DNA from 3 places in the Lysinibacillus sp. EB106-09-02-XG168 genome. Region 1 is predicted to be linked to each of the others. Evidence: riboswitches for the same ligand, from Rfam matches in the RefSeq annotation. Region 1 holds a riboswitch; each other region holds the start of a gene.
The links. Region 1 has a riboswitch for S-adenosylmethionine ahead of AC3WSO_RS03305 (MetQ/NlpA family ABC transporter substrate-binding protein). Riboswitches for the same ligand answer to the same signal wherever they lie in the genome.

Region 1 (10,690 bases):
GCTTCGTGAACGGTAAAATGAAAAATAGTAAAATAATGAACGGAACCGAGCGAACAATATTAATAAATAAATTAAAAAATTGATAGAGAAATTTATTTTCAAACGATTGCCCTGGGCGAGTTAAAACGATTAAAAGCCCTAAAGGGATCCCAATTAAAATAGAAAAGAATAATGAAATCCCAACCATTTGGAACGTTTCGATAATAGATTTTCCAATAACATCTGACCAATTTGCAAAGAAGCTTTGAATGTTATTCATTTAATTCGCCTCCTAATTCCTCAACGCCTACCCCGTTTTCTGTAAAATACTTAAGTGCTTTTTCTACGATATGCGACTCACCGTGTAGATGCACGACAATATTACCGACGATGCCGTTTTTTAATTCAATGATATTGGCTGTTAAAATATTTGGTTGTACATCATACACTTTGCTCACTTCTGCAAGTAATGGTTTCCCGGTACTTTCACCAAGGAATGTTAAACGAATAACACTTCCTGAGACATTTAATTGCTTGATAAGGGACGGTGATAAATTGCGTTGAGAAATGGTATTTAAAAACTTACGTGTTGTTACATGCTGAGGATTCGAAAATAGTTCTATAGCAGAGCCATATTCCACAACCGTCCCTGATTCAAGAACGGATACATCATCGCAAATTTTTTGAATAACATTCATTTCATGTGTAATAAGTAAAATAGTGATGCCAAGCTCACGGTTAATTTTTAAGAGAAGCTCAAGAATAGCGTCAGTTGTTTCAGGATCGAGAGCACTTGTTGCTTCATCACTGAGTAAAATCTCAGGCTCTTGGGCGAGGGCGCGTGCAATAGCGACACGTTGCTTTTGACCACCCGAAAGCTGGCTAGGATAACTATCTAATTTCTCTGTTAGGCCAACAATTTCTGCATATTTTGCAACGCGTTTTTTCACTTCAGAGTCGTTATAGCCTAGAAGCTTTAATGGTACCGAGATATTGTTGTAAACGGTCGCTGTTTTCAAGAGATTAAAATGCTGGAAGATCATGCCGATTTTTTGACGTGTTTCGCGAAGGTCGTTTAGAGAAAGTGAAGTAATATCTACATTGTCGATCAATACTTTTCCTGTTGTTGGTCGCTCTAATAAATTAACACAGCGAATAAGGGTACTTTTTCCTGCACCACTGTAGCCAATAACCCCATGAATTTCACCTTTTTTGACATGTAGGTTAATGCCATCTACTGCTTTGACGATACCTTTTTTAGTTTTAAATTCTTTTGTTATATTTTCTAATTGAATCATACTGTGATATCTCCTTTCTAAGTCCTTCTATAAAGCAAGAATCTGCTAGCATTCCTATAGGGGTCTCGCAGATTCTCAAATTATGAAAGGCCCTTCATCGTTACTTACCAGCTTGGAATGATAGAACCTTTGAATTCCTCTTCAATAAATTTGCGTACTTCATCAGATTGATAGGCTTCAACAAATTTTTTAATCGCTGGGTCATCCTCGTTTTCAGAACGTACCGCGATGTAGTTTACATATGGAGAGTTAGTAGATTCTAAAAGAATGGAGTCTTTTTTAGGATCAATACCAGCATCAAGAGCGAAGTTCGTATTAATAGCTGCCACATCTACTTCACTAAGCTGCTTCGGAATTTGTGCAGCCTCTAATTCAATGAATTTAAAATTCTTTTTGTTTTCTTCCACATCGCGAGTAGATGCTGTTAAGTCTGCACCTTCTTTTAATTTAATGATACCTGCCTCTTGAAGGACAAATAGAGTACGAGCCCCGTTCGTTGGGTCATTCGGTAATCCGAATGTAGCACCATCAGGAACTTCATCCAATGATTTATATTTCTTGGAGTATATGCCCATAGGAGTTAAAATTGTTTTTCCTACTGGTACTAAATTTGTTTTGTGATCTTTGTTAAATGCATCGAGGAAAGGCTTGTGTTGATAACTGTTTACATCAAGATCACCCTCGGCTAACGATGTATTTGGTAAAACATAATCAGAGAACGTTTTTAGTTCTACCTCTAAGCCATTTTCTTTGGCAACTTTTGCTGCAACCTCTGCAATTTGTTCGTGTGGACCAGAAGTTACACCTACTACAATTTTATTTTCATTAATAGCCTTACCTTGACTACCTTTATCTTCTTTAGTACCGCAGCCTACTAATGCCGCTACTAATGTGAGACTCGCTAAACCTAATAAAATTTTGTTTTTCTTTTTCATGAAACATACCTCCAAAGTTGTTTTATCGGCTTTTAAAAAATCAATTTTGCCTTGGCGTAATTGTTGTTGCTGTCGCTTCGCTTTCGCAGAGAAAACATTTGTTGCTGTCGCTTCGCTTTCGCAGAGAAAACATTTGTTGCTGTCGCTTCGCTTTCGCAGAGAAAACATTTGTTGCTGTCGCTTCGCTTTCGCACAGAAAACACTTGTTGCTGTCGCTTTCGCACAGATAAACAATGCGTCCGGATTTTGAATTGTGCCTTCACAATTCGTTCATTTCAAAATCCATGACATCCGCCGGAGGCTTTTATCTTCATGTAAATGAAGATAAAAAAAACTCTCTTAAAAAATTAAGAGAGGCTCATGAAAAAGTGTGTCCTCTCTTATCTTTCAAACGATATCGTTTGCAGGATTTAGCACCTTCCTTAAAAAAGGAGGTTGCCGAGCTTCATAGGGCCAGTCCCTCAGCTACTCTTGATAAGAGATTTATAATATTTTTTTGAAAATCCGATAGAACTAATATAAATTATAGGATATAGGTAAGTCAATCAAATTTTTTAAATTTTTTATTTTATTATACTATTTAGCTGGAAAAGAATCTGCTAGAAGAAGGGGTTGAGCAACCCAAAAAAAGATAGAGAAATAAAAAACTGTTCCTATAGCAAGATTGAGCTAACGGAACAGTTTTTCGATAGAGTCTACTTAGGTAGGGGGATTGAACTGTTCATGAGCTGAATAAGCTTAGTTTTTCAATTCTGCTAATCGCTTCACGTAAGCGGTCTTCGCTAACAAGTAAACCAACCCGTACATAGCCTTCGCCATATTGACCGAAGCCATTGCCAGCAGCTACAGCGATATCAGCTTTGTCGAGCAATAAATCGGCAAATTGTTCACTCGTAAAACCTAATGGAACAGGGAGCCATGCAAAGAAAGAGCCTCTCGGTGCCGTTACTTGCCAACCGATTCGCTGAGCTTCTTCAATCAGGACGTTTCGTCGACGCTCATAAGTCGCTCTTAGCTTATCCGCACAACTCTGGGAAGCAGTAAGTGCAACTGCCGCGGCTTGTTGCACGGCAGGAAATTGACTACAAAAGAGATGGTCTTGAATAAGGTTAATGGCTGCAACAATATCAGGGTTACCAACTGCAAAACCAATGCGCCAGCCTGCCATATTATACGTTTTGGATAATGTATACATTTCGATACCGACATCTTTTGCACCATCAGCTTGCAGGAAACTGATAGGTTTATTGCCGTCAAATCCAATCGCTCCGTAGGCAAAATCATGTGATACGATAATGTTGTGCTCTTTTGCAAAGCGTACTGTTTCCTCGAAAAATTCAAGTGTTGCAGTACCACCAGTTGGGTTATTCGGGTAATTCAAGTAAAGCATCTTCGCCTTTTCTTTTACTTCATCGGATAAAGCATTATAATCAGGCAGGAAATGATTTTCTGCAAAAAGTGGCATGACTTCAAAATCCACATCGCCTAATACGGCACCTGATAAGTAATCTGGATAGCCAGGATCGGGTAACAGCATTGTATCACCGGGGTTTAAAACCGCTAACGGTAGTTCAACAAGACCAATTTTCGTACCACCGAGAATAGCTACCTCTGTTTCAGGATCAATGTCAACATTGTATTCACGTTTGTAGAAGCTTGCTGCTGCTTGGCGCAATTCTGCTATGCCACGAAATGGAGAGTATTTATGATTTTGAGGATTTTCTGCTGCCTCCTGTAATGCTTTAATAATGTGAGGAGGAGTGGGTTGATCTGGATTACCTTGACCAAGATTGATAACATCACGCCCTTCAGAAAGAGCGGCATTTACTTTTTGCACAAGTGCTGCAAAAAATTGAGTTGGGAGTTGCTGTAGTTTTTTTGAGAATTCCATGCACGTCCACCTTTTTCAGAATATAATAATTATTAAAGATATGATGCACATCATATTACTTTTTTTAGTAATTGTCTAGAGCCTAATAATATATGAGGTGAGGAAAAATGAACAAAGTCTCGTATTTTATCATCAATGCTTTTACTACAGAGCTTTACAAGGGAAATCCCGCAGCGGTATGTTTACTTAATCCAGCAATACCTGAGTCGACAATGCAAAAAATTGCTCAGGAGATTCCCGTACCAACAACAGCTTTTGTCCAAAAGAAGGGGCATGATTTTTTTCTTAGATGGTTTACGCCGGCAAAGGAAATACCGATTTGTGGACATGGAACGATCGCTAGCGCTTTTTTACTTTGGAAACAAGGGATTGTACCTGTCGACTCTTCAATTACATTCCAAACTTTAAGTGGTCCTTTGCAAACAATTTGGTTGAATGAACTAGTTGAAATAACAATTCAAAAGTATCAATTAGAAGAGATTGAATGTCCTGTGGAGCTTGAAGAATGGCTTGGAATGAAACCAATATATGTAGGGAAAACAGAATTGGATTATATAGTGGAGCTAAGTCACGAAAAGTATATTGCAGATTTCAAAGCTGATTTTCATGTGATGAATCAGTTCCCTGTACGTGGCGTTTGTATTACAAGTCGTTCTAAGGGTGAGGGGATTGATATTGTTTCAAGATTCTTTTCTCCAGCACAAGGCATTGATGAAGACCATGTAAATGGTTCCACTCATGGTGCACTAGGACCTTACTGGTGTGCAAAATTATCAAAAGAAAGCATCGTGAGCAAACAACTTTCAAAACGTGGTGGATTATTGTACGTTACACCTAAAATAAAAGATGTTGCTATTGCGGGTTCTGCAGTTCAAGTATTAAGTGGTGAAATATCAATCTGAATATTGAGCTTAAACCATGGAAGTAAGGTTGATTTATTGTAGTATAAATATAGAATAGTACTTTCTAGAGGAGGAATAGCAATGAAGATTGGTTGTATCCAATTAAACGTAGGCTTTGGCAAAGTAGAAGAAAATTTTGCTCGTGCGGAGGACAAGATTCGTGAAGCGGCAAAACAAGGTGCAGAAATTATTGTGCTACCGGAAATGTGGAATACAGGCTATGCACTTGAAAAATTACCAGAGCTTGCAGATGTGGATGGAGAGCGTTCGAAAGCATTTTTATCAAATTTAGCAAAAGAGCTTGGTGTACATATTGTTGGTGGCTCTGTTTCAACGAAGAAGGGCGATAAATTTTACAACACGATGTATACGTTTGATAGCAACGGTGAGTTAGTTGGTGAATATAACAAGGCACATCTTTTCCGTTTGATGGACGAGCATTTATATTTAGAAGCTGGGGATGAAATGAATCGCTTTGCCCTTGGTGATATCGAGGCTGCAGGGGTGATTTGCTATGATATTCGCTTCCCAGAATGGTTACGTGCACACGCTTTAGAGGGCGCAAAAGTATTGTTCGTGCCGGCACAATGGCCGACGCCACGTATCGATCATTGGAACACATTGCTGCAAGCACGTGCCATTGAAAATCAATGCTTCGTGATCGCTGTTAATCGTATATCGAGAAAAGTAGAAAACTTTAATGGTCAATCAATGATTATTCAACCGTGGGGCGAAGTGCTTTGGATTGGTGCAGAAGACGAGGAAGTAGCTGTCATTGACGTGGACTTTTCGATTGTCGATGAAGTACGAGGCAGAATTCCAGTTTATGACGACCGCAGACCATCATTATATAGTGGAGTAGTTAGCGAAAATTAAAATCTGATAGCACGCTCATAGCGACTCTGAGCGTGCTATTCATGCAACATCGCTGATCAATCATAAACTAGCAGTTAGTTTTTATCCTCAATTAAAGAATTGGCGAGCAACATAAATTCAAGCGTAATTCGATTATGCCCCTTCATGAAATTTTTCCCTAAGAGACTTTCAAGCTTTTTTAAACGATGGTAGAGCGTTTGGCGTACGATGAACAGTTGGTTAGCTGTTTGTTGTTTGGAGCCGTTCGTTTGTAAGTATACTTGCAGCGTTTCTAATAGCTTACTATTATATTTTTTGTCGTATTCAATAACCGGCTGTAAATAATCTTGAATCACTTCTTGCAAATTTACTTGCATCTGTAATTTATAGATGAGGTGATACAAATGTAAATCATCATAAAAATAAGATGTAGTTTGTACTTTACTGCAAATATACAATGTTTCGAGTGCAGTTTGATAGCTCTTCGGTATTTCCTCTACATCTGCAACGACTTTACCAATGGCTACTTGGTACCCTTGAAACAGTTGTTTTTTATAAAAATCGGTTTTCAGCAGGGAAGAAACTAATGTATTTAGTAATTCGCGGCTCGATTTACTATCTTTCTTATGAAGTAAAATAAAAATGACATAGCTTTTTCTTTCGTATAGAAATGGTATAAATCCATTTTGCTCAAAAAGGTTTCGATAGTAGAGCTTGCTGTAGACAATATCCTCTTGTACTTTAGAGACTGCATTAGGCATTGCTAACATAAAAACAGCTCCGCTAGAAAGCTTATAGTTAGAATGATAGGTAACGATAAATTTGTAAATTTCCTCTCTTGATAGTTTTTGATCGATCCAATCCCCTAAAATAGAGGCATCCTCAATGTCCCTTTTCTCTTCAATATAAAATTCTCTCATTAACAGCTGTGCTAAGGCAGTAGCTGTACGGTCTAAAATAAGTAATTCAAACTCTGAGAATAGACCATCCTCTCTATAGAGCGTTAAATCTGCATAATGTTGGTCAAATATAAAGATAGGCTCATTTTTAACCACGGGTGCTGACTTTTCCAGCGTAACTAGTTGTCGGCGCTTAGTATGTGTCATGTTTGGAAAAAAGATAGGCTCTCGACCTTTAATGGAAAAGATAATTTGTGTCTTTAATTCATGATACATATTTTGTAAAATTTCTTCTGCATTTTGCCCTAATAGAGCATTTTTATTTAATGTTTGGGAGTAGGATTCTAAAGTAGAGATCATTAAATATTGTTGATTCATAATTTGACTATGTAAATCTTGTGTAATACGGACGAAAGGAACCGTGTCATGAAAAACGATAATAGGGAAACTATGACGGTTAGCAAGAGCTACAATCACTTCCGGGATGGTCTGTATGGAAGTCCCGTATTCAATGCACAGCGCCGCGCAATTTTTTTCGATTAAGGATTCTACGAAAAAGATAAAGTTTTCGATGCTGTGCTGAAGGCTGATCCCCGTTGTTAAAACTAATTCATCACCAGCTAGAAAATTATCTACTTGTATAATTTCAATGACATGGGCCCACTTTACAATTCGTAATAAACCATCCTTACCAGCTACGACCTCCGCACTTTGGAAGTATGTGTTTTCTAATACATCCTTCACTTGAAGCTTAAATTGACTCATTTTACCCGCCTCCTTTTCACATAGATGTATCACTAGTTTTCTCATTGATGTATTATTTTTGCTGAAATTAACTTAAATACTGTATTTTTAGAATGTTTAGTCTATTTTACATTATGTTTAAAACAAATGCATAGAATTTTACAGTTTGTCTATACCTTCGTTTCTATGTAACATGTAAAATTTTTGTAAGCGGTAATCCAATCTAATAAAAGAGGTGAGCTGAATATGGAGCAACAAACGCATTTACAGAGAGGGTTAAAGAAAAGGCATATGACGATGATCGCGATTGCGGGGGTTATCGGAGCGGGTCTATTTATGGGAAGTGGCTCAGTAATTAACCTTGCCGGCCCTGGCGCAATTTTATCTTATATATTTGCTGGCATTATCGTTATTCTTGTCATGCGAATGCTTGGAGAGATGGCAGTTGTCAATCCAACAAGTGGATCTTTTGCGCATTACGCACATGAAGCCATTGGTCCGTGGGCTGGTTTTATGATTGGTTGGTTATATTGGTTTTTCTGGGTTGTTGCCATTGCTTTAGAGGCAACTGCAGCAGCTGCAATTATTCAATATTGGTATGATGGGGTTCCTTTATGGTTACTAAGTCTTTTATTAACCGTCGCACTTACTTTAACAAATGTCCTTTCCGTAAAAGCTTTTGGTGAATTTGAATATTGGTTCTCTCTTATTAAGGTTGCGAGTATTATAGCTTTTCTTGGACTTGGTGCATTTATTATCTTTGGTATCGCACCTAATTTTAATGCAGTAGGTACTGCTAATTTAGTCGGTGAGGGTGGCTTTTTACCGAATGGTTTTGGAGCTGTCTTGATGGGGGTAGTTATTGTTATTTTCTCCTTTATGGGCACAGAAATTGTGGCCATTGCGGCAGGGGAATCTGACGAACCGTTAGCAGCAGTGACAAAAGCTACGAATTCAATTACTTGGCGTATTTTGATTTTCTACGTGGGATCGATATCGGTAGTTGTCACATTATTACCTTGGCATTCCTCGGATATTTTAACAAGTCCCTATGTAGCAGTGTTGGATTACATCGGAATTCCCGCAGCTGCACAAATCATGAATTTTGTTGTTTTAACAGCGGTTTTATCGTGCTTAAACTCTGCGCTTTACGCTACATCTCGAATGGTATTTTCTTTAGCGGAGAAGGGGGAGGCCCCAAAGGCATTTTTAAAATTAAATAAAAAGGGTGCACCTGTTAATGCCATATTAACAGCGACATTCTTCTCTTATATTGCCGTTATTATGAACTATGTTTCACCAGATAAAGTGTTTATGTTTTTACTTAGTTCATGTAGTGCAATTACATTGATTTTGTACTTAATCATTGCATTTTCACAATTAAAAATGCGCCGGAAAATGGAGAAAGAAAACTCCGAGCTATTAAAAGTGAAAATGTGGTTATTCCCATATCTAACGTATTTCACAATCTTGGTTATAACAGCATTACTGATCGCTATGTTCTTTATTGAATCGATGCGTTCGCAAATTTTATTTACATGCATTGTAGTGGCAGTAGTGATGATTTTCTATTTAGTTACACAAAAGAAAAAGTCGCCTAACCCGGTAGATGAAGCTAGCTCTATTTTCCAAAAGGAAGAGTTGGATTTTGAATAACTATAAACGAGGAGTGGGGAAATTATGACAGTTCAGCAAAGGATGAAAACATTATCGCATTTTATCAATGGTGTTGAAACAGCCGGCACTAGTGGTCGTTACGCAGACGTGTATAATCCCTCAACAGGAGAGATCATTGCGCAAGTTCCGTTAGCAACTAAAGATGAAGTGAAGCAGGCTATTCAGCTAGCGAAGGCAGCATTTCCTTCATGGAAAAAGACATCGATTGGAAAAAGGGTTGAGGTTTTACATCGTTTCCGTCAGTTATTAGTAGAAAGACAGGATGAGCTCATCGAAGTCATTTGTGAGGAAAGTGGGAAAACAAAGGAAGATGCAAAGGGCGAAATAGTTCGTGGCATTGAATCCGTAGATATGGCAATAAGTGCCCCACAAATGTTGAAGGGCGAATACTCGGTGAATGTAGGTGGCAATATTAATGCCTTCTCTGCAAAAGCCCCACTTGGAGTTGTTGCTACAATTGCTCCATTTAATTTCCCTGTTATGGTACCGCTGGCGATTACGAGTATGGCGGTTGCAGTAGGAAATGCAGTGATTTTAAAGCCATCTGAGCGTGTGCCAATCTCGGCATTATATTTAAGTAAGCTATGGAAAGAGGCAGGACTGCCAGATGGAATTTGGACAGTTATTAATGGTGATAAAGAAGCGGTTAATGAACTGCTTGAAAATAAAGAGATACAAGCAATTTCATTTGTTGGATCCACACCTGTTGCGGAATATATTTACCAAACAGGGACTAAACACAATAAACGTGTCGCTGCATTTGGTGGCGGTAAGAACTTTATGATTGTAATGCCCGATGCAAACCTAGAGCAAACAGCTAATGCCTTTTTAGGTGCAGCATTTGGAGCAGCGTCTCAGCGTTGTATGGCTATTTCTGGAGCAATCGTCGTTGGGAAAGATACGGAACAGCGCTTTACAGAAATATTAAAGGACAAAATCTTGAAATTAAAGGTTGGCCCATATACAGATAGCGAGGTAGATTTTGGCCCAGTTATTACGCAACAATCAAAAGATACGATTCTTAGATATATCGATGGTGCTGTTGAAGAAGGGGCTAACCTTGTAACGGACGGCCGAAATCCGAAAATATGTGAAACATCCAAAGGATTTTACCTTGGACCGACATTGTTAAATAACGTAACTCCACAAATGACTATTTTTAAAGAGGAAGTTTTTGGCCCTGCGCGTATTGTTGTAGGTGTCGAATCCTTACAAGAAGCTATTGATTTAATTAATGACCACGAATTTGGGAATGGTGTCACAATGTTTACGAGCAGCGGTTCGGCGGCGCGAAAATTCCAAGAAGAAATTGAAGTAGGAATGGTAGGCGTTAATGTTCCGATTCCGATTCCAGTGGGCTATCACAACTTTGGTGGATGGAAGCGCTCTAAGTTCGGTGAAGGGCATATGTTTGGGCCGGACCAAGCACGATTCTTTACGAAAGCGAAAACGATTTCGGAACGCTGGCCTGATGAAACAGAGGATACGACAAGTTCATTTGCGTTTCCAA
Region 2 (10,690 bases), 3.5 Mb from region 1:
TAAAATAACCGCATGAGGCGTATTAGAAGCACCTATTGTTAATGTTACATTTTCATTACTGTCTGATTTTTCACCAGATGATGTGTTTTTAGTATCATCTTTTTTACCAGCACCACAAGCAGCTAAGGCTAATACTAATACTGATAAAAATAATCCTGCTAATAATTTCTTCATTTTATTGCACTCCCTTTTAACTAATTTAAAATATGTTAGCGGTATAAAACCGAAAGAACCTTTTTGATGTTCGTAGCGAGATACGCTTTTTTGTCATTAGCGCCTTTTTAGCGTTTATCTGTTTTGGCTGTAATTAAGTCGCCAATCCATTGAATAATAAATACTACTATTAAGATTAATATAGTCGCCATTAAAGTTACATCTTGGCGATTGCGTTGGAAACCATCTAAGAATGCTAAGTTCCCTAGACCACCTGCACCGATAATACCTGCCATCGCAGTATAGCCCACAAGTGCTACAGCCGTTACAGTAAGACCAGAAATAAGCGCCGGTAACGATTCGGGAATTAATACTTTCCAAATAATCGTTGACGTTTTAGCACCCATTGAACGAGCCGCTTCAATAACGCCTTTATCGATTTCACGTAATGAAATTAATACCATACGCGCATAAAATGGTGCAGCTCCGATAATTAGTGCCGGTAAAGCCGCATCTGCGCCACGAATTGTGCCGAGTAAAAATTTTGTAAACGGAATTAATAAAATAATCAAAACGATAAATGGAATCGAACGGAAAATATTAACGATTGAGCCTGTTAAAAAGTTCACCAGTTTATTGGCCCATAGTTGGTTTGGACTTGATAAAAACAATAAGATCCCAATTACTAATCCAAGTATAAATGTGATCACTGTAGAGATTGTTGTCATGTACAACGTTTCATACGTAGCTTCCCACATTTTTTCCCAGTCAACATTCGGAAAGAGACTAGTTAGCATTGGCAATCACCTCCGTTTGTACTTCGACTGTATGCAAGTAGCTAAGTGCAGCTGCAACATTCGACTCTGTGCCTTCAATTTGTACAATAAGTGTACCGTACGCGCCATTTTTCGTTTGCGAAATATTACCATGCACTATACTTACTTCTACATCACACTTTTTCACAAGATGTGAGATGACAGGCTGCTCTGTTTTTTCTCCTACAAAGATTAGCTTTACAAGTTGTCCATTAGGGTAATTTGCTTTAATTTGTGCCACAGTTTCCTGTGTTTCCTTCGTATTTGTAATTTGAGAAACGAATTTTTTTGTAATGTCAGCTTGTGGCGCTTGGAATACTTGTAATACTTCACCACGTTCTACAATTTCTCCAGCTTCCATAACCGCTACACGGTGGCAAATTTTACGAATTACGTGCATTTCATGTGTAATTAATACGATTGTTAAACCTAGTCGTTCATTAATATCGACCAGTAAATCTAGGATAGCATCTGTTGTCTCCGGATCGAGTGCGGATGTTGCCTCATCACATAACAATACTTCTGGATTATTAGCAAGTGCACGAGCAATGCCTACACGTTGCTTTTGTCCCCCTGATAGTTGTGATGGATACGCTTTAGCACGTCCGTCTAAACCAACTAGTGTGATCAATTCTTTCACACGTGCCTCACGTTTTGCCTTTGGAACACCTGCGATTTCTAGTGGGAAAGCAATGTTTTCAGCAACAGTTCGAGACCAAAGTAAATTGAAATGTTGGAAAATCATACTGACCTTTTGTCTAGCATTTCTAAGCTTTTGCCCCTTTATGGATGAAAATTCCTGATTGTTAACCGTTACCGTTCCTGATGTAGGCTTTTCTAAACCGTTTAACAAGCGAATCATTGTACTTTTACCAGCGCCACTATAGCCGATAATGCCATAAATTTCACCTTTTTCAATAGAAAGGTTGACGTCTTTAACTGCTGTTAATTCGCCATTCGAGGTTTTGTATTTCTTCGTAATATTTTGAAGCTGAATCATAGCGAATTCTCCTTTTCTTATATCAATTGTGCCACGGCATAATTGTGTCTGGAATCGGCTTTGTGCTTAGGCCTGCAGATGTTTTTTGTGCGAAAGCGTAGTGCTAACGCAGCGGCAGCAACACGGGGGCCGACACGATGTCGGTCATTTCGGTAATGCCACAGGACGTGGCGTTTTTACCGATACAGGTCAGTTAGCTGTTACCCATGGATGCGATGGTTTTAGGCTAACATCCCCTAAGAAATCCTTTTCGATTCCATGACATCCGCCGTAGGCTTTAGGCCAACAAATGTTTACTGTGCGAAAGCGAAGCGTCAGCAACAACATGACGTTGGTCACTCAGTCGTTGCCACAGGATGTGGCGTTCTTAGACTGAGCTCCTCTATTTCAGCGGGTGTTCGGACATCCGCTGAAAGAAGTAAAAAAACCCCTTCAACTATAGACAAGTAGAAGGGGTCACGTAACTTATACGCTGAACCGTTCTCTCATCTTTCAAAGATAAAATCTTTGGGTGATTTGGCACCTTTTCACTTTGTGATGGTTGCCGGGCTTCATAGGGCACTTCCCTCCGCCGCTCTTTATAAGAGTTCGATATATTTATATTTTTTAGTATATTCGTACTTTACCACGTGAGTAAAGTTCCGTCAATTTATTTTTTTAACAATTCGTATAAATACGGTACGGATTGAAAGGCATAAACCTTTTCCGTCACTTTTCCGCCTTCACATACAAGTAAACACGGTACACTTTCGATTTTATTATGATAAGCGATTTGCTCAATAAAATTAATATTCGCTTTACCAACCTGTAGCTGTGGCAGCAATTGCTCAACAACCGACATCATTTTCGATGCAACTACACACGTTCCACACATTGGTGTATATAAATAAAAAGCAGCCTTTTCACCAGACTGGATAGCCACGTCCCACTGCTCTTTTGACCATTCTTCCATCTTTTTTCACGCAACCTTACAAAATATATTCATTATGGATTGAGAAATGTGCACGAAGCAAGATCGCCGCTAACACCTTTCTCGGAGTTGTCTCTACTTCCTTATATGTTGGCATTGTACGTAAATGCTCAGCCTCTGGATAATGTCTGTCCATTAATGCTCGTAGCTTATCACCCGATGTATCTGCATCAAAAAATGTATAAAGCTCACAGCCTTCATATGGATCAAGTAACTCTTCTAATTGATGCACACCAATTGTACCATTCGTGCAAAGTATTTTAACATGTTCATTTAAAATAGGTTCAATTTGAAGCTTATCCGAACGGCCTTCGACAATTAAGCATTTCCCCTCGAACATAACGCCACCCCCGTTTAGACATATCCCTTATCATTATTATATCAATAAATCTTGTCATTGATACTGTTAGACACTTATTGTTAAGGGAATATACTTTCATTCACCCTCATCCACTATGATGGCAGAATGGATGAAGATAATAAAAAACGTCGGTAGTTTCCGACGTTTTTCTATTACAGGCTTGTCTTATAAGCTTGTCTTATTCTGCAATCATTTCATCGTATTGCTCAGCTGTCATAAGCTTTTCAACTTCTGATGCATCAGCAGGCTCTACAACGATCATCCATGCTTTTTCATATGGTGATTCATTAACGAATTCTGGGCTATCTTCTAAATCTGCATTTACTTCAACTACTGTACCTGAGATTGGTGCATATAATTCAGAAACTGTTTTTACAGATTCTACGCTACCAAATGGATCATCTGTTTTGATTTCGTCGCCAACTTGTGGAAGTTCAACGAAAACGATATCTCCAAGTTCAGATTGTGCGAAATGAGAAATACCGATACGTACTTTTCCATCTTCTACTTTAACCCATTCGTGCTCTTCAGAGTAACGTAAGTCTTTAGGTGTGTTCATGCAAAAACCCCTCCATAAATATGTAATATATTCACTTTCAGTGTGCCATACTTCTTCCATAAAAACAAGAATCAATTATGCCTTGTTCATCTCAACACCTATAGAGGTGAAGACTTCTGATTTGACGCTTCGCTTTCGTTACATAAAACAATTTAAAAGCGTTATTTCCAAGCTTGCTCAAAATCTGATTCTTTAAACCCTAACGTAACTTTTTTTCCATCAGTTACAATTGGACGTTTAATTAACATACCATCTGAAGCAAGCAGTTCAAGTTGCTCCTCTTCAGTCATTTCAGCAAGCTTATCTTTCAAGCCAAGCTCGCGATATTTCATACCAGAAGTATTAAAAAATTTCTTTAAAGGTAGTCCACTTACTTGCCATAAGTTTAATAGTTCGTCCTTTGTTGGCGGTTGTTCGACAATGTGTACATCTTCATATGAAACTCCATTGTCATTTAGCCATTTTTGTGCTTTTTTACAAGTAGTACATTTCGGATATTGAATAAATTGAATCGTCATTTAAAGGCTCCTCTACTATCATTTTAGGAACTACATTTTCAGTGTATCCCTCATTTTCTGTAGTATACCATCATAACCGTTTCGAACCAAAGAAACTCATCGTATTAAAGTGTATGGATGATTTCCGTTCCGGCTGGACGCTTTCCTGGGGGCGTCCGATGAGCCGCTTCGCTGCGCTGCAGGGTCTCATCTGTGACACTGATTCCCAAGGAGTCGCCCAGCCTCCACTCCAATCAACCTATTCATATAGCGTGTATTACATGTTTCTCTAATTTAGAGTAATAAAATCAAACTTTAGCAAAAGGATTTTTCTGTACGAAAGTGGAGTGCCAACGTAACGATAGCAACAAATGTATCCTGCGCGAAAGCGAAGTGACAGGAACAGATGTACAATCGCCTTCACTATTCTGATTGATTATGATGAGTAGTCATAGAGCCCTCTTTTGACTTACATAAAATTTATTAAAGTTCTTCGGTATTGTTGATTGGAGTGAAAGGCTACTCGACTCCCGTGGGAAAGCGAGACAGTCGAGACCCTGAGGCCAACATGATGTTGGTCACGGAGGCATTGTCACAGGACGTGACGCATTTAGCCTTCGTTCCTTTAGCGAAGGAAGCGGCTCGACGCTCGCCCACAGAAAGCGAGTAGCCTGGAACGGAAATCCCCCCTCGTTTTGCAAGCGCTATACTTTATTTCCAACAAAAAACCTAGCTATCTCATCTATGCGGATAGCTAGGTTAGTCTGCTACATTAAACTACATATTTTTCTGCTTCAATTAATTTAACAGAAGCTTCACGTTTCTTCGCGATTAAGTTGTATGGGTTGTTGCGAGTTAATTTACGTAGTGCAGACAATGTCATGCGTGCAGCGTCGCCGTCTGCTGAAGCAAGAATCGTATCTTTTGCTTCTTTTTCAATTTCTGCAAATGCTTCTTGGCAGAAGATTTGAGTGTACAGTAATTTTTGATGAGCTTTTTCAGCACCGTCACGAGCAATCGCTTTTTCTGTACGCAATACTGCAGATTCCATAGCAAATAGTTGGTTTGCGATATTTGCAATCTTCACTAATACTTCTTGCTCCTGATCAAGCTTCGCGCCGTAGCGTTGTGCTGCTAAGCCAGATGCTAATACAGCAATTTTCTTCGCATTTTTCACAAGATATTTTTCCTGTGCTAGCGGCTCTGTGCCTACATCCTCAGGCATTAGCATAAGTAGCTCTTGTTGTAAATTTTGAGCAACTTGTAGTAACGGCAATTCACCTTTTATTGCCTTTTTCATAAATGTACCTGGTACAATCATGCGGTTAATTTCATTTGTACCTTCAAAAATACGATTAATACGAGAATCACGATAAATGCGCTCTACTTCGTATTCAGCCATAAAGCCGTAACCACCGTGTAATTGAACCGCTTCATCCGCAATGTAATCTAAAGTCTCAGAACCAAATACTTTAGCAATAGAACATTCAATAGCATATTCAGCAATTGCACTAGCAATCACTTTCCCTTGCTTTTGCTCATCTGGGCTTAGTTGACTTAAGCGGTCCTCAAATAAGCCTACTGTACGATAGTTTAATGACTCGGACGCATACAATTGTGATGCCATTGTCGATAATTTTTCTTTTGTTAAGTTGAAATCAGACAGCTTCGTTTTAAACTGCTGACGTTGATTTGTATATTGAATAGCAAGCTCTAATGCACGCTTCGAGCCACCGATTGTTCCAACTCCTAATTTATAGCGACCGATGTTTAAAATATTAAAAGCAATAACGTGTCCGCGTCCTACTTCACCTAAAAGATTTTCTACAGGTACTTCTGCATCTTCAAGGATTAAAGTACGTGTTGATGAAGATTTGATTCCCATTTTTTTCTCTTCTGCGCCAACTGAAACGCCATTGAAACCACGTTCTACGATAAATGCTGAGAATTTATCGCCATCGATTTTTGCATAGACAACAAATACATCTGCAAAGCCTGCATTTGTAATCCATTGCTTTTCACCATTTAAAATATAGTGTGTTCCTGCATCGTTTAACTTCGCAGTCGTTTTTGCACCTAATGCATCAGAACCTGAACCTGGCTCTGTCAATGCGTAAGCAGCGATTAATTCACCTGACGCAAGCTTTGGTAAATACGTCTTCTTTTGATCTTCATTTCCGAACAGGACGATTGGTAAAGAACCAATACCTACGTGTGCACCATGTGTAATAGAGAAGCCGCCAGCAACTGACATTTTTTCTGCGATTAATGCAGAAGAAACTTTGTCTAATCCTAACCCTTCATATTCTTCAGGTACATCCGCGCTTAGTAAGCCGAGCTCACCTGCACTTTTTAGTAGACGAACCGAATGCTCAAATTCATGGTTTTCTAAATTTTCAACGACCGGTAATACTTCATTTGCTACATACTCTTCAGTAGTTTTAGCAATCATTTTATGCTCATCTGTGAAATCTTCTGGTGTAAACACACGATTTAATTCCACATCTTCAATAATAAATCCGCCGCCTTTAATGAAATCCGTTGTTTTTTCTGTCATTCTAAATTCCTCCCTATATATCTATTTTTAATAGTTTTTATCTCGAATATATAGAAAAGCTTGAAGTACTACATTCGGAGGCAACCGAAAACGCTGCACTCCAAGCTAATCTAGCAAAAATTATAGAAGTTCAAATACTCCCGCGGCACCCATACCGCCGCCGATACACATTGTTACGACACCATATTTCTTACCTTGTCGCTTCAATTCATGAATGAGCTTTAATGTTAAAATAGCTCCCGTTGCACCAAGTGGGTGACCTAGGGCAATTGCTCCACCATTAACGTTTACTTTGTTTTGGTCGATGCCTAAATGACGTACGACTTGTAGGGATTGTGACGCAAATGCTTCGTTAATTTCCCATAAATCAATGTCATCTATTGATAAGCCTGCAATTTCAAGCGCTTTAGGTACTGCCACGATTGGTCCAATACCCATAACCTCAGGAGGTACGCCTCCAACTGCAAAGCCTAAAAACTTCGCCATCGGAGTAAGCCCTTGTTTTTCTGCTTCCTCACGGTCCATCACAAGTACCGCTGCTGCACCATCTGAAGTTTGAGAAGCATTACCAGCTGTAACACTACCTTTAACATGGAAGGCTGGACGAAGCTTCGCTAAACCTTCTACAGATGTACCCGGACGTACACCTTCATCCATGCTAAACGTGAATTTTTTCACCTGTAGTTTATTGTTGTCATCTACATAATGTTGCTCCACTTCAATTGGTACGATTTCATCATTGAATTTACCTTCTTTAATCGCCTTTTCTGCAAGCTCATGTGAACGAACAGCAAAAGCATCCTGATCTTCTCTACTAACATTGTATTGACGTGCCACTTCCTCAGCTGTATGCCCCATCCCCATATAATATTGTGGAGCAGTTTCCGCTAATGTTGGATTTAAGCGAGGTGTATTACCTACCATCGGCACCATACTCATAGACTCGACGCCACCAGCTAGAATTGCTTTCGAATGACCTAGCATAATACGTTCGGCTGCAAAAGCAATTGCTTGTAAACCTGACGAACAGAATCTATTAATTGTCAGCGCTGGTGTTGTATCTGGTAATCCAGCGAGAGCTCCAATACTACGTGCTACGTTCATGCCCTGCTCGGCTTCCGGCATTGCACATCCTAAAATTAAATCGTCAATCGGACCTTCATAGCCCGCTCTTTTTAATGTTTCTTTGACAACAACCGCTCCAAAATCATCTGGTCTAACTGTTGCTAAAGAACCCTTCTTCGCTTTTCCAATCGGAGTTCGTGCTCCTGCTACAATAACGGCTTCACGCATCGTATTAATCCCCCTTTGTTTCATGTGCAAGTATAGTGAATTCAGTCTTAAAGTTAGTTACGCAGTGGTTTTCCCTTTAAAAGCATGTGCTGCATTCTTTGTTGAGATAACGGATCTGCCACTAAGCTTAGGAACGCCTCACGCTCAAGGTTTAATAGGTATTGTTCATCTACTAATGTGCCATATGGAACTTTACCACCAGCAATGACATACGCTAATTTTTTAGCGATTTTTAAATCATGTTCACTAATATAGCCTGATTCAAGCATTCCTTGCGCACCGATTAGTAGCGTACCGTATCCTGATGCACCGACTACAGGAACTTTCGTAGGAACAGGTGGTAAATAGCCTGCCTCATAAAGCGCTAGTGCAGCTTGTTTTGCATCATATAGTTGGTGATCTGGGTTAACAGAAATCCCATCAGCAAAGTTTAAGAAGTTATTTTCACGTGCTTCCTCACCAGATGTCGAAACTTTTGCCATCGCAATCGATTCAAATACTTTATTAGCAATATGTTGATAGTCTACTTCAACACCATTTGGTAACCCTTTGAGGAATTTTTGATAAAGTGCTTTATTACCGCCTCCACCAGGGATTAATCCTACACCAACTTCGACTAGGCCCATATATGTTTCCATTGTTGCTTGAATATGTGCAGCTGGTAAGCAAACCTCTGCTCCGCCACCTAGCGTCATAGCAAAAGGCGCTGCTACAACAGGCTTGCGAGAGTATTTAATCTTTTGCATCGCATCTTGGAATGCTTTAATAACGAAATCTAGTTCAAAAATATTATCATCCTGTGCTTCTACTAAAATCATTCCCAGATTTGCACCAACACAGAAGTTTTTCCCTTGGTTACCGATGACTAAGCCTTTATAGTTCGCTTCTACTTCATCGATTGCAAAGTTAATCATTTGGATAATGTCTAAGCCAATTGCATTTGATTGGGAATGAAATTCAAGTAATGCAATTCCATCACCTATATCTATTAAACTAGCACCTGTATTTGATTTAATAACACCATGCTTTTTCTTATAGCGTTTTAAGTTAATTTCCTTTTCATTCACTGGCACATTTACATATTCAGAGCCATTATAATACGCTAGGTCGCCGTCAATTTCCGAATAGAAAGTTTCAAATCCGCTTGCTAACATATCTTTGACGAATGCCGGTACCTCACGACCTTCTTCCTCCATTTTAGCTACAGACTCTTTGACGCCAATTGCATCCCATATTTCAAATGGCCCTTGCTGCCAGCCGAAGCCCCATTTCATAGCATTGTCAATGGCAACAATATCATCAGCAATTTCACCGTGTAGCTGTGCAGAGTAAATGAGCGTCGGGGCGAAGATACCCCATAATAACTCTCCGGTACGATCCTTAGCATAAGTTAATGCTTTCACTTTATTTGCTAATCCACGAGTTTGTTTTGCCATTTCGATAGAAGGAGTTTTTAACTTTTTAACTGGACTATACTCTAAAGTGTTTGGATCAATTTCAAGTATTTCTTTGCCTTGCTTTAAGAAGAACCCTTGACCTGATTTTGCTCCGAGCCAGCCGTTTGTGACCATTTTCTGTAGGAAATCTGGTACTGCAAATACTTGCTGCTCTTCACCAGTTGTTTGATCATAGACGTTTTTCGCTACATGAATAAATGTATCTAAACCAACAACATCCAACGTTCGGAAAGTTGCTGATTTTGGACGACCGATTAATGGACCTGTTACAGAATCCACCTCGCCAACTGAATAGCTACCCTTCATCATTTCTTGTAAAGTAATTAGTAAACCGTACGTTCCGATACGATTGGCAATGAAGTTCGGTGTATCTTTTGCAAGTACGACACCTTTTCCAAGCACATCTTCGCCAAATGTTTTCATAAAGCTGACAACCTCTGGCGCTGTTGTGTTTGCTGGGATGACTTCAAGTAATTTTAAATAACGCGGCGGATTGAAGAAGTGAGTTCCTAGGAAATGCTTTTTAAAATCTTCTGAACGCCCTTCTGCCATTGCATCGATACTTATGCCAGATGTGTTTGAACTAATAATTGTGCCTGGCTTACGTACAGCATCAACTTTTTCATATAGGCTTTGTTTAATCGCTAAATTTTCAACGACAACTTCAATAACCCAATCTACATCTTTTAATTTTTCTAAATCGTCCTCAAAGTTACCAACCGTTAGTAGTGATAAATTTTTCTTAGAAGTAAGTGGTGCTGGCTTTTGCTTTAATAACTTTTGCAGAGCTCCGTTGACAATACGATTTCTTACAGCAGGATGCTCTAAGGAAAGACCCTTCGCTTCTTCCTCTTTTGTTAGTTCCTTCGGCGCAATGTCTAATAATAATGTTGGAATACCGATGTTTGCTAAATGTGCTGCAATTCCAGAGCCCATTACCCCAGAACCTAGAACAGCTGCTTTTTTAATGTTGTAAGTCACAAGCAATTCCCCCTTATTCTCCCATTGAATGAATAGCCATTCATTTT
Region 3 (10,690 bases), 3.3 Mb from region 1:
AAAAAATTAATGAAAATACAGCTGGTACTTCTTTAATATTCATTGCGATAATGACAATGGCCATAAGAATATATGCTAATGCCATAAACGGTACAATGACCTGTGCAGCATTGGCAATCCATTTTATCCCACCGATAATAATAGTACCTAATAATACAACAATAATAAGTCCTGTAATCCAAGTGTCAACAGAGAAAGCGTTTTCAACAGCTGTCGCAATTGCATTTGATTGAACACCCGGCATCAACACTAACATGGCAGCTAATGCAGCAACAGCGAAAATGACAGCAAACCATTTTTGCCCCATTCCCTTTTCTATGTAAAAAGCTGGTCCACCACGATATTCTGTATCTTTCTCTTCTTTATAAATTTGAGCTAATGTCGACTCCACATAAGCAGTTGCCGCACCGATAAAGGCGATTGCCCACATCCAAAAAACAGCACCAGGTCCCCCCATCCCGATTGCTGTAGCTGTACCGGCAATATTACCTGTACCTACTCGACCAGATAATGCAATAGACATTGCTTGGAAAGATGAAATCCCCTTTTCTGATTTTTCGCCTTTAAACATTAAAACAAACATATCTTTAATGTGTCTTACTTGTAGGAACCTTGTAATGATTGAAAAGAAGAGCCCAATTAACAAAATGCCATAAATAAACCACGGTCCCCATAAAATCTCATTCATTTTCCCAACGATTGCTTCCATTTTGCCCCTCCAATTTGAAAAATATCACTTTAAGTCATTATAGTATTACATTTTTCAGAAAATTACAACATTATATTCAAGTAACAAAAGGTTAGTAATTTTCTAGTTAATCGGAGAGGTCATTCACTACTTAATTATATAGCCAATGTTTCGAAGAGCATTATTAATAAAATCACGTATATAAACAAAAATCTCGTCACGCTCTACTTCATGAAATAGATTATGATAACTGTTTACCCATTCTTTAAATTGAAACTCTGTAAAGTCCTGCTGATGAAGCCAATTACGAGTTTGTTTAGTTTCAGTAATATTATCTTTTTCAGCTGTCATCACTAACATAGGACGATTAGGGAATTCCGCCTTAGGCAATAACACTAAATTGCGCATCATTTGCTGTAGTTCTCGATACCATTTCACTGAAACAACTGACGAAAAAGGAACTTCATCCTTCATCTCTTCTCTACCTTCTACACTGCGCGTTAATGATTCTATAGTAATTTCATGAGTCAGCTTCACATTTGCAGTCAGGGCACTTAAACTAGTTAAAGCATTTGATAGTTTACCTGGCAATAGCTTTAAATGAAGCCAAGGTGAGGTTAAAATAATACCTGCGCATTCATATTTTCGCTTTTGCATGGTATGTAGTAATAGTGTCGCACCAAGCCCATGCCCTATTAAAAAGACGGGTAGATTATACGAAAAAGCATTCTCGATTAAATGCCTTGTATATTTGTTGTATTCTTTAAAATCTTCATCGTGAACACTTGAAAACCCTTTATTCACTCCATGATTAGGTAAATCCCCCATGACTATGTGGAAGCCTTCCAATCTTAGTTTTTCTATAAGCCATGCATACCAGCGGTGATTTTCATATGCACCATGAAGAATTGCAACCACAGCCTTTGCTTGTCCATCAGCTTCCCATTTCCACATTTCACATAGTCCTCCTAAAAAAATAATTACACAATGATTATAACGGAATATCTAGCTCATTTTAATTTAATATTTCCATCAAGTTGCGTATTTGATACGATAATATTACATCATAGAAAGAAAAGAGGCGATTCTCATGATCTATCCATTTAAAGGGAAAACACCCAATATTGACCCATCTGTATTTATTGCCGATTATGCAACCGTAACTGGTGACGTTACTATAGGTGCTGAAACAACTATTTGGTTTAACACAGTTATTCGAGGGGATGTATCACCGACAATTATCGGAAAAAGAGTTAGTATTCAAGACCTCTGTTGCTTACATCAAAGCCCTAAATATCCACTAATTATCGAAGATGAGGTAACAGTCGGACATCAAGTAACTTTACATAGCTGTACGATTCGTAAAAAAGCCTTAATAGGTATGGGCTCTATAATATTAGACGGAGCGGAGATTGGAGAGGGTGCATTTATTGGGGCGGGTAGCCTTGTTCCTCCAGGCAAAGTCATTCCTCCAAATAGCTTAGCATTAGGGCGGCCCGCAAAAGTTGTAAGAGAATTAAATGATGAAGATAAAGAAGATATGGAACGCATCATACATGAATATGTAGAAAAAGGCCAATACTATAAATCTCTTCAACCAAAAAATAAATAGTTATCTCAACTAAATCAAAGCAGCTCCACGTTTGCTTGGACAACCGAGCTAAACACGATTATATATGGAGCTTATTTTTTGATCAATTACGCCTCGGCATAATTGCGTCCGGAATCAGAAAGGAGTCTTTAACTTCTTTCGGGTGTTTAGACACTCGCTGAAAAAAGTTAAAAACAGCGAAAGGGGCAATAGCATGTAGAGCCCCTTTCTGTAATAGTATCTTAAAATATTTGTTCAGCTACTTTATTACTTTAGCTGAATAGTTTATAAACCTGCTTTTTCTTGTAATGCGTCTGCTTTGTCTGTTTGTTCCCAAGGTACATTTAAGTCCGTACGACCGAAGTGACCATACGCTGCAGTTTGCTTATAAATTGGGCGACGAAGGTTAAGCATTTTAATAATCCCTGCTGGGCGTAGGTCAAATAGCTCGCGTACCCATTTTACAATTTCACTTTCCGTAACTTTTCCTGTCCCGAATGTATCAACAGCAATAGATACAGGTTGAGCAACACCAATTGCATAAGCTAGTTGTACTTCAGCTCGATCTGCTAAACCAGCTGCTACGATATTTTTTGCCACATATCGGGCTGCATATGCCGCTGAACGGTCTACCTTAGTTGCATCCTTACCAGAGAAAGCACCACCACCATGACGGGCATAGCCACCGTATGTATCAACGATGATTTTACGTCCAGTTAGACCAGCATCTCCTTTTGGACCACCAATTACGAATCGGCCAGTTGGGTTGATGAAATATTTAGTCTCAGTATCTAATAATTCACTCGGAACAACTGGAGCAATAACAAATTCTTTTAAGTCTGCTTGAATTTGCTCAAGAGTAGCTTCTTCGTCATGCTGTGTAGAAATGACAATCGTATCAACACGCACTGGTACATTGTTTTCATCATATTCAATTGTTACTTGTGTTTTTCCGTCTGGACGTAAATAACCTAGTTCACCAGATTTACGTACTTCCGTTAAACGACGAGCCAATTTATGCGCTAAACTAATTGGTAAAGGCATAAGCTCTGGTGTTTCGTTACATGCATATCCGAACATTAAACCTTGGTCACCTGCGCCAATTGCTTCAATGTCAGCGTCTGTCATAGAGCCTTCACGTGCCTCTAATGCTTGGTCAACACCTTGAGCAATATCAGGTGATTGTTCACCAATAGCAACAAGTACTGCTAGATTTTCAGCATCAAAGCCATATTTCCCACGTGTATAACCGATTTCTGCTACAGTATCACGAACGATACCTTTAATGTCTACATAAGTAGAAGTAGTAATTTCTCCTGCTACTAATACTAAACCAGTTGTTACTGTTGTTTCACACGCTACACGTGCGTTTGGATCTTCTGCTAAAATAGCATCTAAAATGGCATCCGAGATTTGATCACAAATTTTGTCTGGATGTCCTTCTGTTACACTCTCTGATGTAAACAGTCGACGTTTTGTCATTTGGTTTTCCTCCTATTACTTTTACAAATAATATTTGCGAATTAATACGGTACTCATTACCCATGTCAAGCCCGCTCCTATAGATTGAACTCTAAAGCAGTTGTTGCTGTCGCTACGTTGGCACTACGCTTTCGCACATAAAAACAACTGTTGCTGTCGCTACGTTGGCACTACGCTTTCGCACATAAAACCACTACTGCTTTTAACACGAGGTTTTCGAAAGATCCGTCATTATAATAAGGAAAGGACTAAATACTTACCTTTACATTCGTTTTTAACAATAAAAAAATCCTTTTCTCACGCTTACTTAACATGAGGAAAGGAATAATGACTTCGTAACCTTTCACTCTTATCGTTCAAGGGGTTTCCCTTGCATCAGGTTGGCACCAGCGCATGTCGTGAAATGGTTCATGCAGGTTGCCGGGTTTCATAGGGCCTGACCCTCCACCAGCTCGGGATAAGAGTATCCGTTCAATATCTCATAATACGTAAAAGGTCGAACGTTGTCAAATATTTATACTTTCTTTCAGCGAGTGCCCAAACACCCGCTAAAATAGAGAAACCCAGTGTAAGAACGCCACGTCCTATAGCATTATCGAAATGACCGATATCATGTCGGCTTTGCTGTCGCTGCGCTTTCGCACAAAGAACAACTCCAAAGCACAAAACCGATTCCGGACGCATTGTTTATCTGCGTGAAAGCGTAGCGCCAGTGGTAATTATACCATTATTATGAAAGCAATTTGTATTATCCTGTAATTTCAAACAAAATAATCCCTACTCTCCACCTCACATCATGTGTTAACATATGTGTAACCCTTTACAGCACATTTTGTAGTGAAAGCAAAGCGTCAGCTACGGAACATGTGGTGGATGAAAATGATTGTAGCCCCTTTTCAATCGAAGACAAGCTCCAACTAATAAAAAACAAGCTAAAAACTTCACATCCTGTGCGAACTCATGTAAACCAAAAGCTTCTAGAACACAATTTTGCTGTGTCGAAAGTGATTGACTAATCATTTATAATAAATAGGGTAAAAAGCATTATCTAAACGAATCAATTTACTTTTTGTCGTTTTCTTGAAAAGTAATAAAATCTGAAAAATAATTTCTGAATTAGTATAGATTATTTAAGCAATTGTGTTATACTATTTTTGAAATTAAGAAAAACTCCCTCAGACTCAAGGGAATACTATAAAAAAGGATGGTATTTAATCGATGAATTCAGTAGAAATTGCAAACGAACTGAAGGAATTATTAAGCGGCGGTAACATTAATGTTCAACTTTCAGTACCACAATTAGCTGAAAAAGCTACTTCTCGTGGTGAAGCTATGTTAACAGTAGATGGCGCAGTTCGTGCAGAAACTGGCAAATACACTGGTCGTTCACCTAAAGATAAATATACGGTAGAAGAAGAGAGCACAAAAGATAAAATTGACTGGGGAAAAGTTAACCGACCAATTTCTTCTGAAGTGTTCGATAACTTATATGTAAAAGTAGTAAAATATTTAAAAGAACGTGACGAATTATTCGTATTCAAAGGCTTTGCTGGTGCTGATAAAGATTCTCAATTAAGCATCCAAGTCATCAATGAATATGCTTGGCACAATCTGTTCGCTCATCAATTATTTATCCGTCCAACTAAAGAGGAATTAGCTTCTCATGTTGCTGACTTCACAGTTATCTCAGCTCCTAATTTTAAAGCAGACCCTGCCGTTGATGGCACTGCTTCTGAAACATTCATCATTGTATCACTTGAAAAGAAAATCATCCTAATCGGTGGTACTGAATACGCTGGTGAAATCAAAAAGTCTATTTTCGGTATTATGAACTACTTATTACCACAACAAGGCATCCTTTCAATGCACTGCTCAGCAAACGTTGGTGAAGCTGGTGATGTTGCATTATTCTTCGGTTTATCTGGTACTGGTAAAACTACTTTATCAGCAGACCCTGACCGTAAGCTTATCGGTGACGATGAACACGGATGGTCTGATAACGGTGTATTCAACATTGAGGGTGGTTGCTACGCAAAAACAATTAACCTTTCTGCTGAAAAAGAACCAGAAATCTACAACGCAATCCGCTTCGGTTCTGTTTTAGAAAACGTAGCTGTTGATCCAGAAACTCGTGTTTGTGACTATGATGACGGTTCATTAACAGAAAATACACGTGTAGCTTATCCAATTCAATACATTGAAAATATTGTTGATCCATCTGTTGCTGGTCACCCAAAAACAATCATCTTCTTAACAGCTGATGCATTTGGTGTATTACCTCCAATCAGTAAATTAACAAAAGAGCAAGCAATGTACCACTTCCTAAGCGGTTTCACATCTAAACTTGCTGGTACAGAACGTGGTGTAACAGAGCCAGAACCAGTATTCTCTACTTGCTTCGGTTCTCCATTCCTTCCACTTCCAGCAACAGTTTATGCTGAAATGTTAGGTCAAAAAATTGACGAGCACGGTGCACAAGTATTCTTAGTGAACACTGGTTGGACTGGTGGCGAATATGGTACTGGTAGCCGTATGAAGCTTTCTTACACTCGTACAATGGTGCGTGCTGCAATTGATGGTAAATTAACTGATGTTGAAACAATTCAAGATTCAGTATTCGGTTTAAACATCCCAACTACTATTGAGGGTGTACCAACTGAAGTGCTTAATCCTCGTGATGCATGGGCAGACAAAGCTGCTTATGATAAAAAAGCTGCTGAACTTGCTGGTTTATTCAACGACAACTTCAAGAAATTTTCAAATGTTTCTGAAGCTATCACAAACCTTGGTGGTCCATTAAAATAATTTACTAAGCAAAGGGAACGATTTCAGTCGTTCCCTTTTTTGTTGTTGAAAGATTATTGTGCGATTTTAAATAAGGTATGGCTCTTCCGCAAAACAAGGGGTTGATTTCACAGGAAAGCGAGTAACCTGGAACAGAAATCTCTTCATTTAACATGTCCAACAATCCTAAGATATCTTTTTACCATTTTTGTTTTTTAACACTATAAAAGGGAACATTTTAAGTCACTCTCTTTCCTATTCTTCCCCTATTTTAGAAAAGTTCACTTTTCATATTGTTAACTTTGTGTATAATTCATAATAGTAGTTTTAGGGGGAAATATATGAAAAGAAAGTATAAAGTAATTATTATTATTGTCAGTCTTCTATTTGTATTGTTTGTTGGCGCTGGATTTTTTGCAGGGAATTATTTTTATAATCTCGCCTTAAATCCTAAAACAGATAAATCAGCTGTGCTTGATGCACCGCACAATTCAATCGCTGTTAATCCTAAGGAAGCTAAAGAAAAAGAAGAGAGTGAAAAGTGGTTTAAAGAGAATCACCAGGATTCTTATGTAAAGTCTTTTGATAATTTGAAATTACATGCCTATACGCTTAAAAATACAAACGAAACAAATAAATGGGCAATTGTTTTCCATGGATATTCATCTGATGGCTCACAAATGTCAAAGTATGCTAAGCATTTTTATGATACAGGCTATAATGTTCTTATACCGGATGCAAGAGCTCATGGAAAAAGCGAGGGTGACTATATTGGGATGGGCTGGCACGATCGACTTGATGTAGTCTCTTGGATTAATAATGTTACCAATTCAGATAAAAACGCTGAAATTATTTTGTATGGTATTTCCATGGGAGGTGCTACAGTGATGATGGCCTCAGGAGAGGATTTACCTAACAATGTTAAGGCTATAATTGAGGATTGCGGCTATTCCTCAGTTTGGGATGAATTCTCCTACCAATTGCAAGAAATCTTTCATTTACCGGCCTTTCCTATTATGCACTTCTCTTCAATTGTTACGAAAGTAAGAGCTGACTATACCCTTGGTGAAGCTAATACTGTCGAGCAAGTTGCCAAATCGAAAACGCCGATGCTATTTATTCATGGAAGTAATGATACATTTGTGCCATCTTATATGCTAAAGGAAGTATATGAGGCTGCCAATGTACCGAAGGAAAAAATGATAGTTGAGGGTGCTGGACATGGCAGTGCAGAAAGCGTTGCCGGTGATTCGTACTGGAAAACTATTAATAACTTTTTAGCAAAATACGTACAGTAAGTATCCTTTTATCAACCGTTCAGGGCCTGTTAAAAAGCACCTGAACGGTTTTTTGAGTCGACACTAGCAGTTCTTCGATCTACCTAAGCAATTTTCACTAAAAAACTCCATATTACAAAAGCAAAAGGTAATCTTACCTCACCTTCGTTTAATGTTTTTTGCGGTGTATTCAAAGTATAATATTCCTTGTATTGCTGAAGGTATTAAAAACTAATAATAAATAAAAGTTGAAGCGATTATCATCAATACTAATCCTACAATAATAATCTTGAGTCTTTTACTTTTTATGTAATTCAAAAAATAGCCACCTCTCTAGACAAACTTGAAATATTAAACTGAAGGAAGACACTTGAATATCTTATTGTCGTTTCATCCATTCACAAAGTGCATGTACTGTCTCTCGATTTTTGGCAGGTGGATATTGATGCGCGTAGCGATGATCATACCATGTCTCATATGTTTTATTGGCATCCTTTAAATAAAATTCTAACTGTCTAGCATGTTCAATATCTACATTTTCATCACGATAGCCATGAATAATAAGGACAGGAGCTGTCATATGCTCTACTTCAAAAAGTGGTGTTCGGGCATCATAAGCCTCAGGTACACGATTAGGTGTCCCTCCAATAACACGCTTCATCATCCGGCGCATATCTGTTCGCTCCCAATATGTAGCTGTTGCATCAGATACTCCTGCCCATGTCACAACAGATGTAATATCTCTACGTAAGATTGCAGTCCAAAGTGCCATAATACCGCCACGTGAAAAACCAAAAACATGAATATTATCATTACAGAACTTCTTTAGTACGTCTACTGCATATACAGCGTCATATCGATCAGCTCCAGCAAACTCATCTCGACCTTCTCCACCTCGATTGCCACGGTAATATGGAGCAAAAACGATAAAGCCTTGAGCTGCAAACTGAGCGACACGCGAAGCTCTAACCATACCAATGCTTTGCATACCACCACGTAAATATAAAAAGCCATCATATGTACCTTCTGCCTTAGGTTCCGCTAATAATCCCTTCACACGTAGACCCTGTGACATATACGTGATTTCCGTTAAACGAATAACTGGATTTGGCGAAGGATAAGGACGTTTTTCTACGATCTTACCATTGGTCATAATGTTTCAACTCCTCCAGCATTTTCTTCATTCCTTCATCCTTCATATGAAAACTTAAATTTGGATGATTAGTAAATTCTTCATCTGTTAGCCAAGTCATCCCTGAAGTTTCTAAATCAAAATCGATGTCCTCCTGCCCCACAAACTGTGCAGTATAGACCGTTTTACAAAAAAAATTGTCATCATGAACGGCATATTCAGCAAACCATCTAAGGTTTTTCACATGAACACCAGTCTCCTCGAATACTTCCCTAACAGCCGCCTGCTCCAATGTTTCCCCAGGTTCTTGCTTTCCACCTGGAACCTCTACACCACGGCGTTTATGAATCGTACATAACCACTTATTTTCATGCTTTAATATAACAAGTACATGCTTAGGCTCAACGTCTAATTCGCCTTTTATAAAACTTAAATCCACTCGTAAACCATTTAAATCTGTAAATGAGAACATGCTCATCAACTCCTTTTTTCATGTTAAAGTCTTATTTCACACACTGAGCTCAATCAATTACTAATAGAGATTGGCATTCTTCGGTGTTATGGTGATGGTCTTTTATTTTCACTATAGTGTAATCATGTAGCTACAATCAACAAATAAACTTTTAGACTTCACTATTTACAAAGTGTAAATATCATACCATTAAGATTGATTTTCACGAATAAGAGCAAAGGTTAGTTTGGAAAATATTACTTATAAAAAACAAGGATATATATTGTTAAGCTTTGAGATGTAAAGAATTCTATAGAAACTTTAAATGTGGCTATAAAATTCAGAAATTGGCTAATTAAATAAGTAAGATAGGATTTTTGTTTAAAATAATTTGTTTGGATGATAAAGATTTCAAAAAAGTGATAATAGCAGGTGTGTTTGTGTTTTTGGTCAGTTAACTGTTATGAGTTCTCTAGATTTAATTGCACTTTTGAGTGGGAATTTAAAAGAATCCGAAGGGGTATGCCAGATATATGTGTCAGAGCATACTGCTAAAGGTTCTGAAGGATTAGAGATAGTAATAGGCGGTTTAAGCCTTTCTGGAGGCGTAAATGATTTCCCTAGAAGATACTTACCAATGTCATGTAAAATATCTGCCCTATTCTAAAATTGTTATTGAATTTGCAAAGGAATAATACGAATACGCTTATTAATTAGAATCCTCATTAAAATTAAACAGAGCAAAATATTAATACTAAAAACAAGGTTGATTATATGACAATTTGTAGTTCAAACTCTGTTTTATTTTTACCTTAGAGTTATTAGCAACAATCTTTGAGAAAACAGCCTTTTATAATTGAAATTACAATAAAAGTATTTTTCACTAATTAATTCTTCAATAAAAAAGATCACTGAAGATTTCAGTGACCTTAACTTTAAGCACGTTTGTTGAAGTAAGGAAGTTGTTCCACAAATGCCTTCGTATCCGCATCCCCATATTCATGAACTAGTGCATAGATTTTTTTTAATCGTAAATCAATTTCATCATTTTCTCTATCAAGATGATACTGGATATATGGTAATTGCGCACGCCACGCATTCGCAATCTCTAACATCTGCATTTGCTGAAATATTTTTTCAAATACATCTAATGCTTGTCGGTCTACATTAAGCTCAAAATTCCACGGTCCTGCATATGGATTTGTATAATACGTTCTATTGGCAAGTGAAAAATATACACGTTGACGATCCATTTTTACAAAACACTCCTTTTACCATAGTATGG

Region 2: it holds a riboswitch for S-adenosylmethionine, as region 1 does, so the genes downstream of both, AC3WSO_RS20020 (methionine ABC transporter ATP-binding protein) here and AC3WSO_RS03305 (MetQ/NlpA family ABC transporter substrate-binding protein) in region 1, are expected to answer to the same signal.
Region 3: it holds a riboswitch for S-adenosylmethionine, as region 1 does, so the genes downstream of both, metK (methionine adenosyltransferase) here and AC3WSO_RS03305 (MetQ/NlpA family ABC transporter substrate-binding protein) in region 1, are expected to answer to the same signal.

The regions. Positions count from the first base shown of each region.
Region 1 covers NZ_JBYTDN010000003.1:467,817-478,506, forward strand. Annotated here, with positions in the region: gene AC3WSO_RS03295 (methionine ABC transporter permease) at 1-259, opposite strand, end outside; gene AC3WSO_RS03300 (methionine ABC transporter ATP-binding protein) at 252-1,277, opposite strand; gene AC3WSO_RS03305 (MetQ/NlpA family ABC transporter substrate-binding protein) at 1,382-2,212, opposite strand; SAM riboswitch class I at 2,590-2,693, opposite strand; gene AC3WSO_RS03310 (pyridoxal phosphate-dependent aminotransferase) at 2,934-4,103, opposite strand; gene AC3WSO_RS03315 (PhzF family phenazine biosynthesis protein) at 4,211-5,005, shown strand; gene AC3WSO_RS03320 (carbon-nitrogen family hydrolase) at 5,087-5,881, shown strand; gene AC3WSO_RS03325 (PucR family transcriptional regulator) at 5,956-7,524, opposite strand; gene AC3WSO_RS03330 (amino acid permease) at 7,750-9,159, shown strand; gene AC3WSO_RS03335 (CoA-acylating methylmalonate-semialdehyde dehydrogenase) at 9,184-10,690, shown strand, end outside.
Region 2 covers NZ_JBYTDN010000003.1:3,936,208-3,946,897, forward strand. Annotated here, with positions in the region: gene AC3WSO_RS20010 (MetQ/NlpA family ABC transporter substrate-binding protein) at 1-174, opposite strand, end outside; gene AC3WSO_RS20015 (methionine ABC transporter permease) at 282-950, opposite strand; gene AC3WSO_RS20020 (methionine ABC transporter ATP-binding protein) at 940-1,968, opposite strand; SAM riboswitch class I at 2,451-2,555, opposite strand; gene AC3WSO_RS20025 (thioredoxin family protein) at 2,618-2,920, opposite strand; gene AC3WSO_RS20030 (toprim domain-containing protein) at 2,937-3,278, opposite strand; gene gcvH (glycine cleavage system protein GcvH) at 3,478-3,858, opposite strand; gene AC3WSO_RS20040 (arsenate reductase family protein) at 4,020-4,376, opposite strand; gene AC3WSO_RS20045 (acyl-CoA dehydrogenase FadE) at 5,128-6,912, opposite strand; gene AC3WSO_RS20050 (acetyl-CoA C-acetyltransferase) at 7,033-8,205, opposite strand; gene AC3WSO_RS20055 (3-hydroxyacyl-CoA dehydrogenase/enoyl-CoA hydratase family protein) at 8,259-10,643, opposite strand.
Region 3 covers NZ_JBYTDN010000003.1:3,794,585-3,805,274, forward strand. Annotated here, with positions in the region: gene AC3WSO_RS19185 (alanine/glycine:cation symporter family protein) at 1-709, opposite strand, end outside; gene AC3WSO_RS19190 (alpha/beta hydrolase) at 836-1,642, opposite strand; gene AC3WSO_RS19195 (gamma carbonic anhydrase) at 1,779-2,300, shown strand; gene metK (methionine adenosyltransferase) at 2,565-3,761, opposite strand; SAM riboswitch class I at 4,108-4,225, opposite strand; gene pckA (phosphoenolpyruvate carboxykinase (ATP)) at 4,980-6,566, shown strand; gene AC3WSO_RS19210 (alpha/beta hydrolase) at 6,887-7,843, shown strand; gene AC3WSO_RS19215 (alpha/beta hydrolase family protein) at 8,202-8,978, opposite strand; gene AC3WSO_RS19220 (NUDIX domain-containing protein) at 8,962-9,426, opposite strand; gene AC3WSO_RS19225 (transposase) at 10,341-10,658, opposite strand.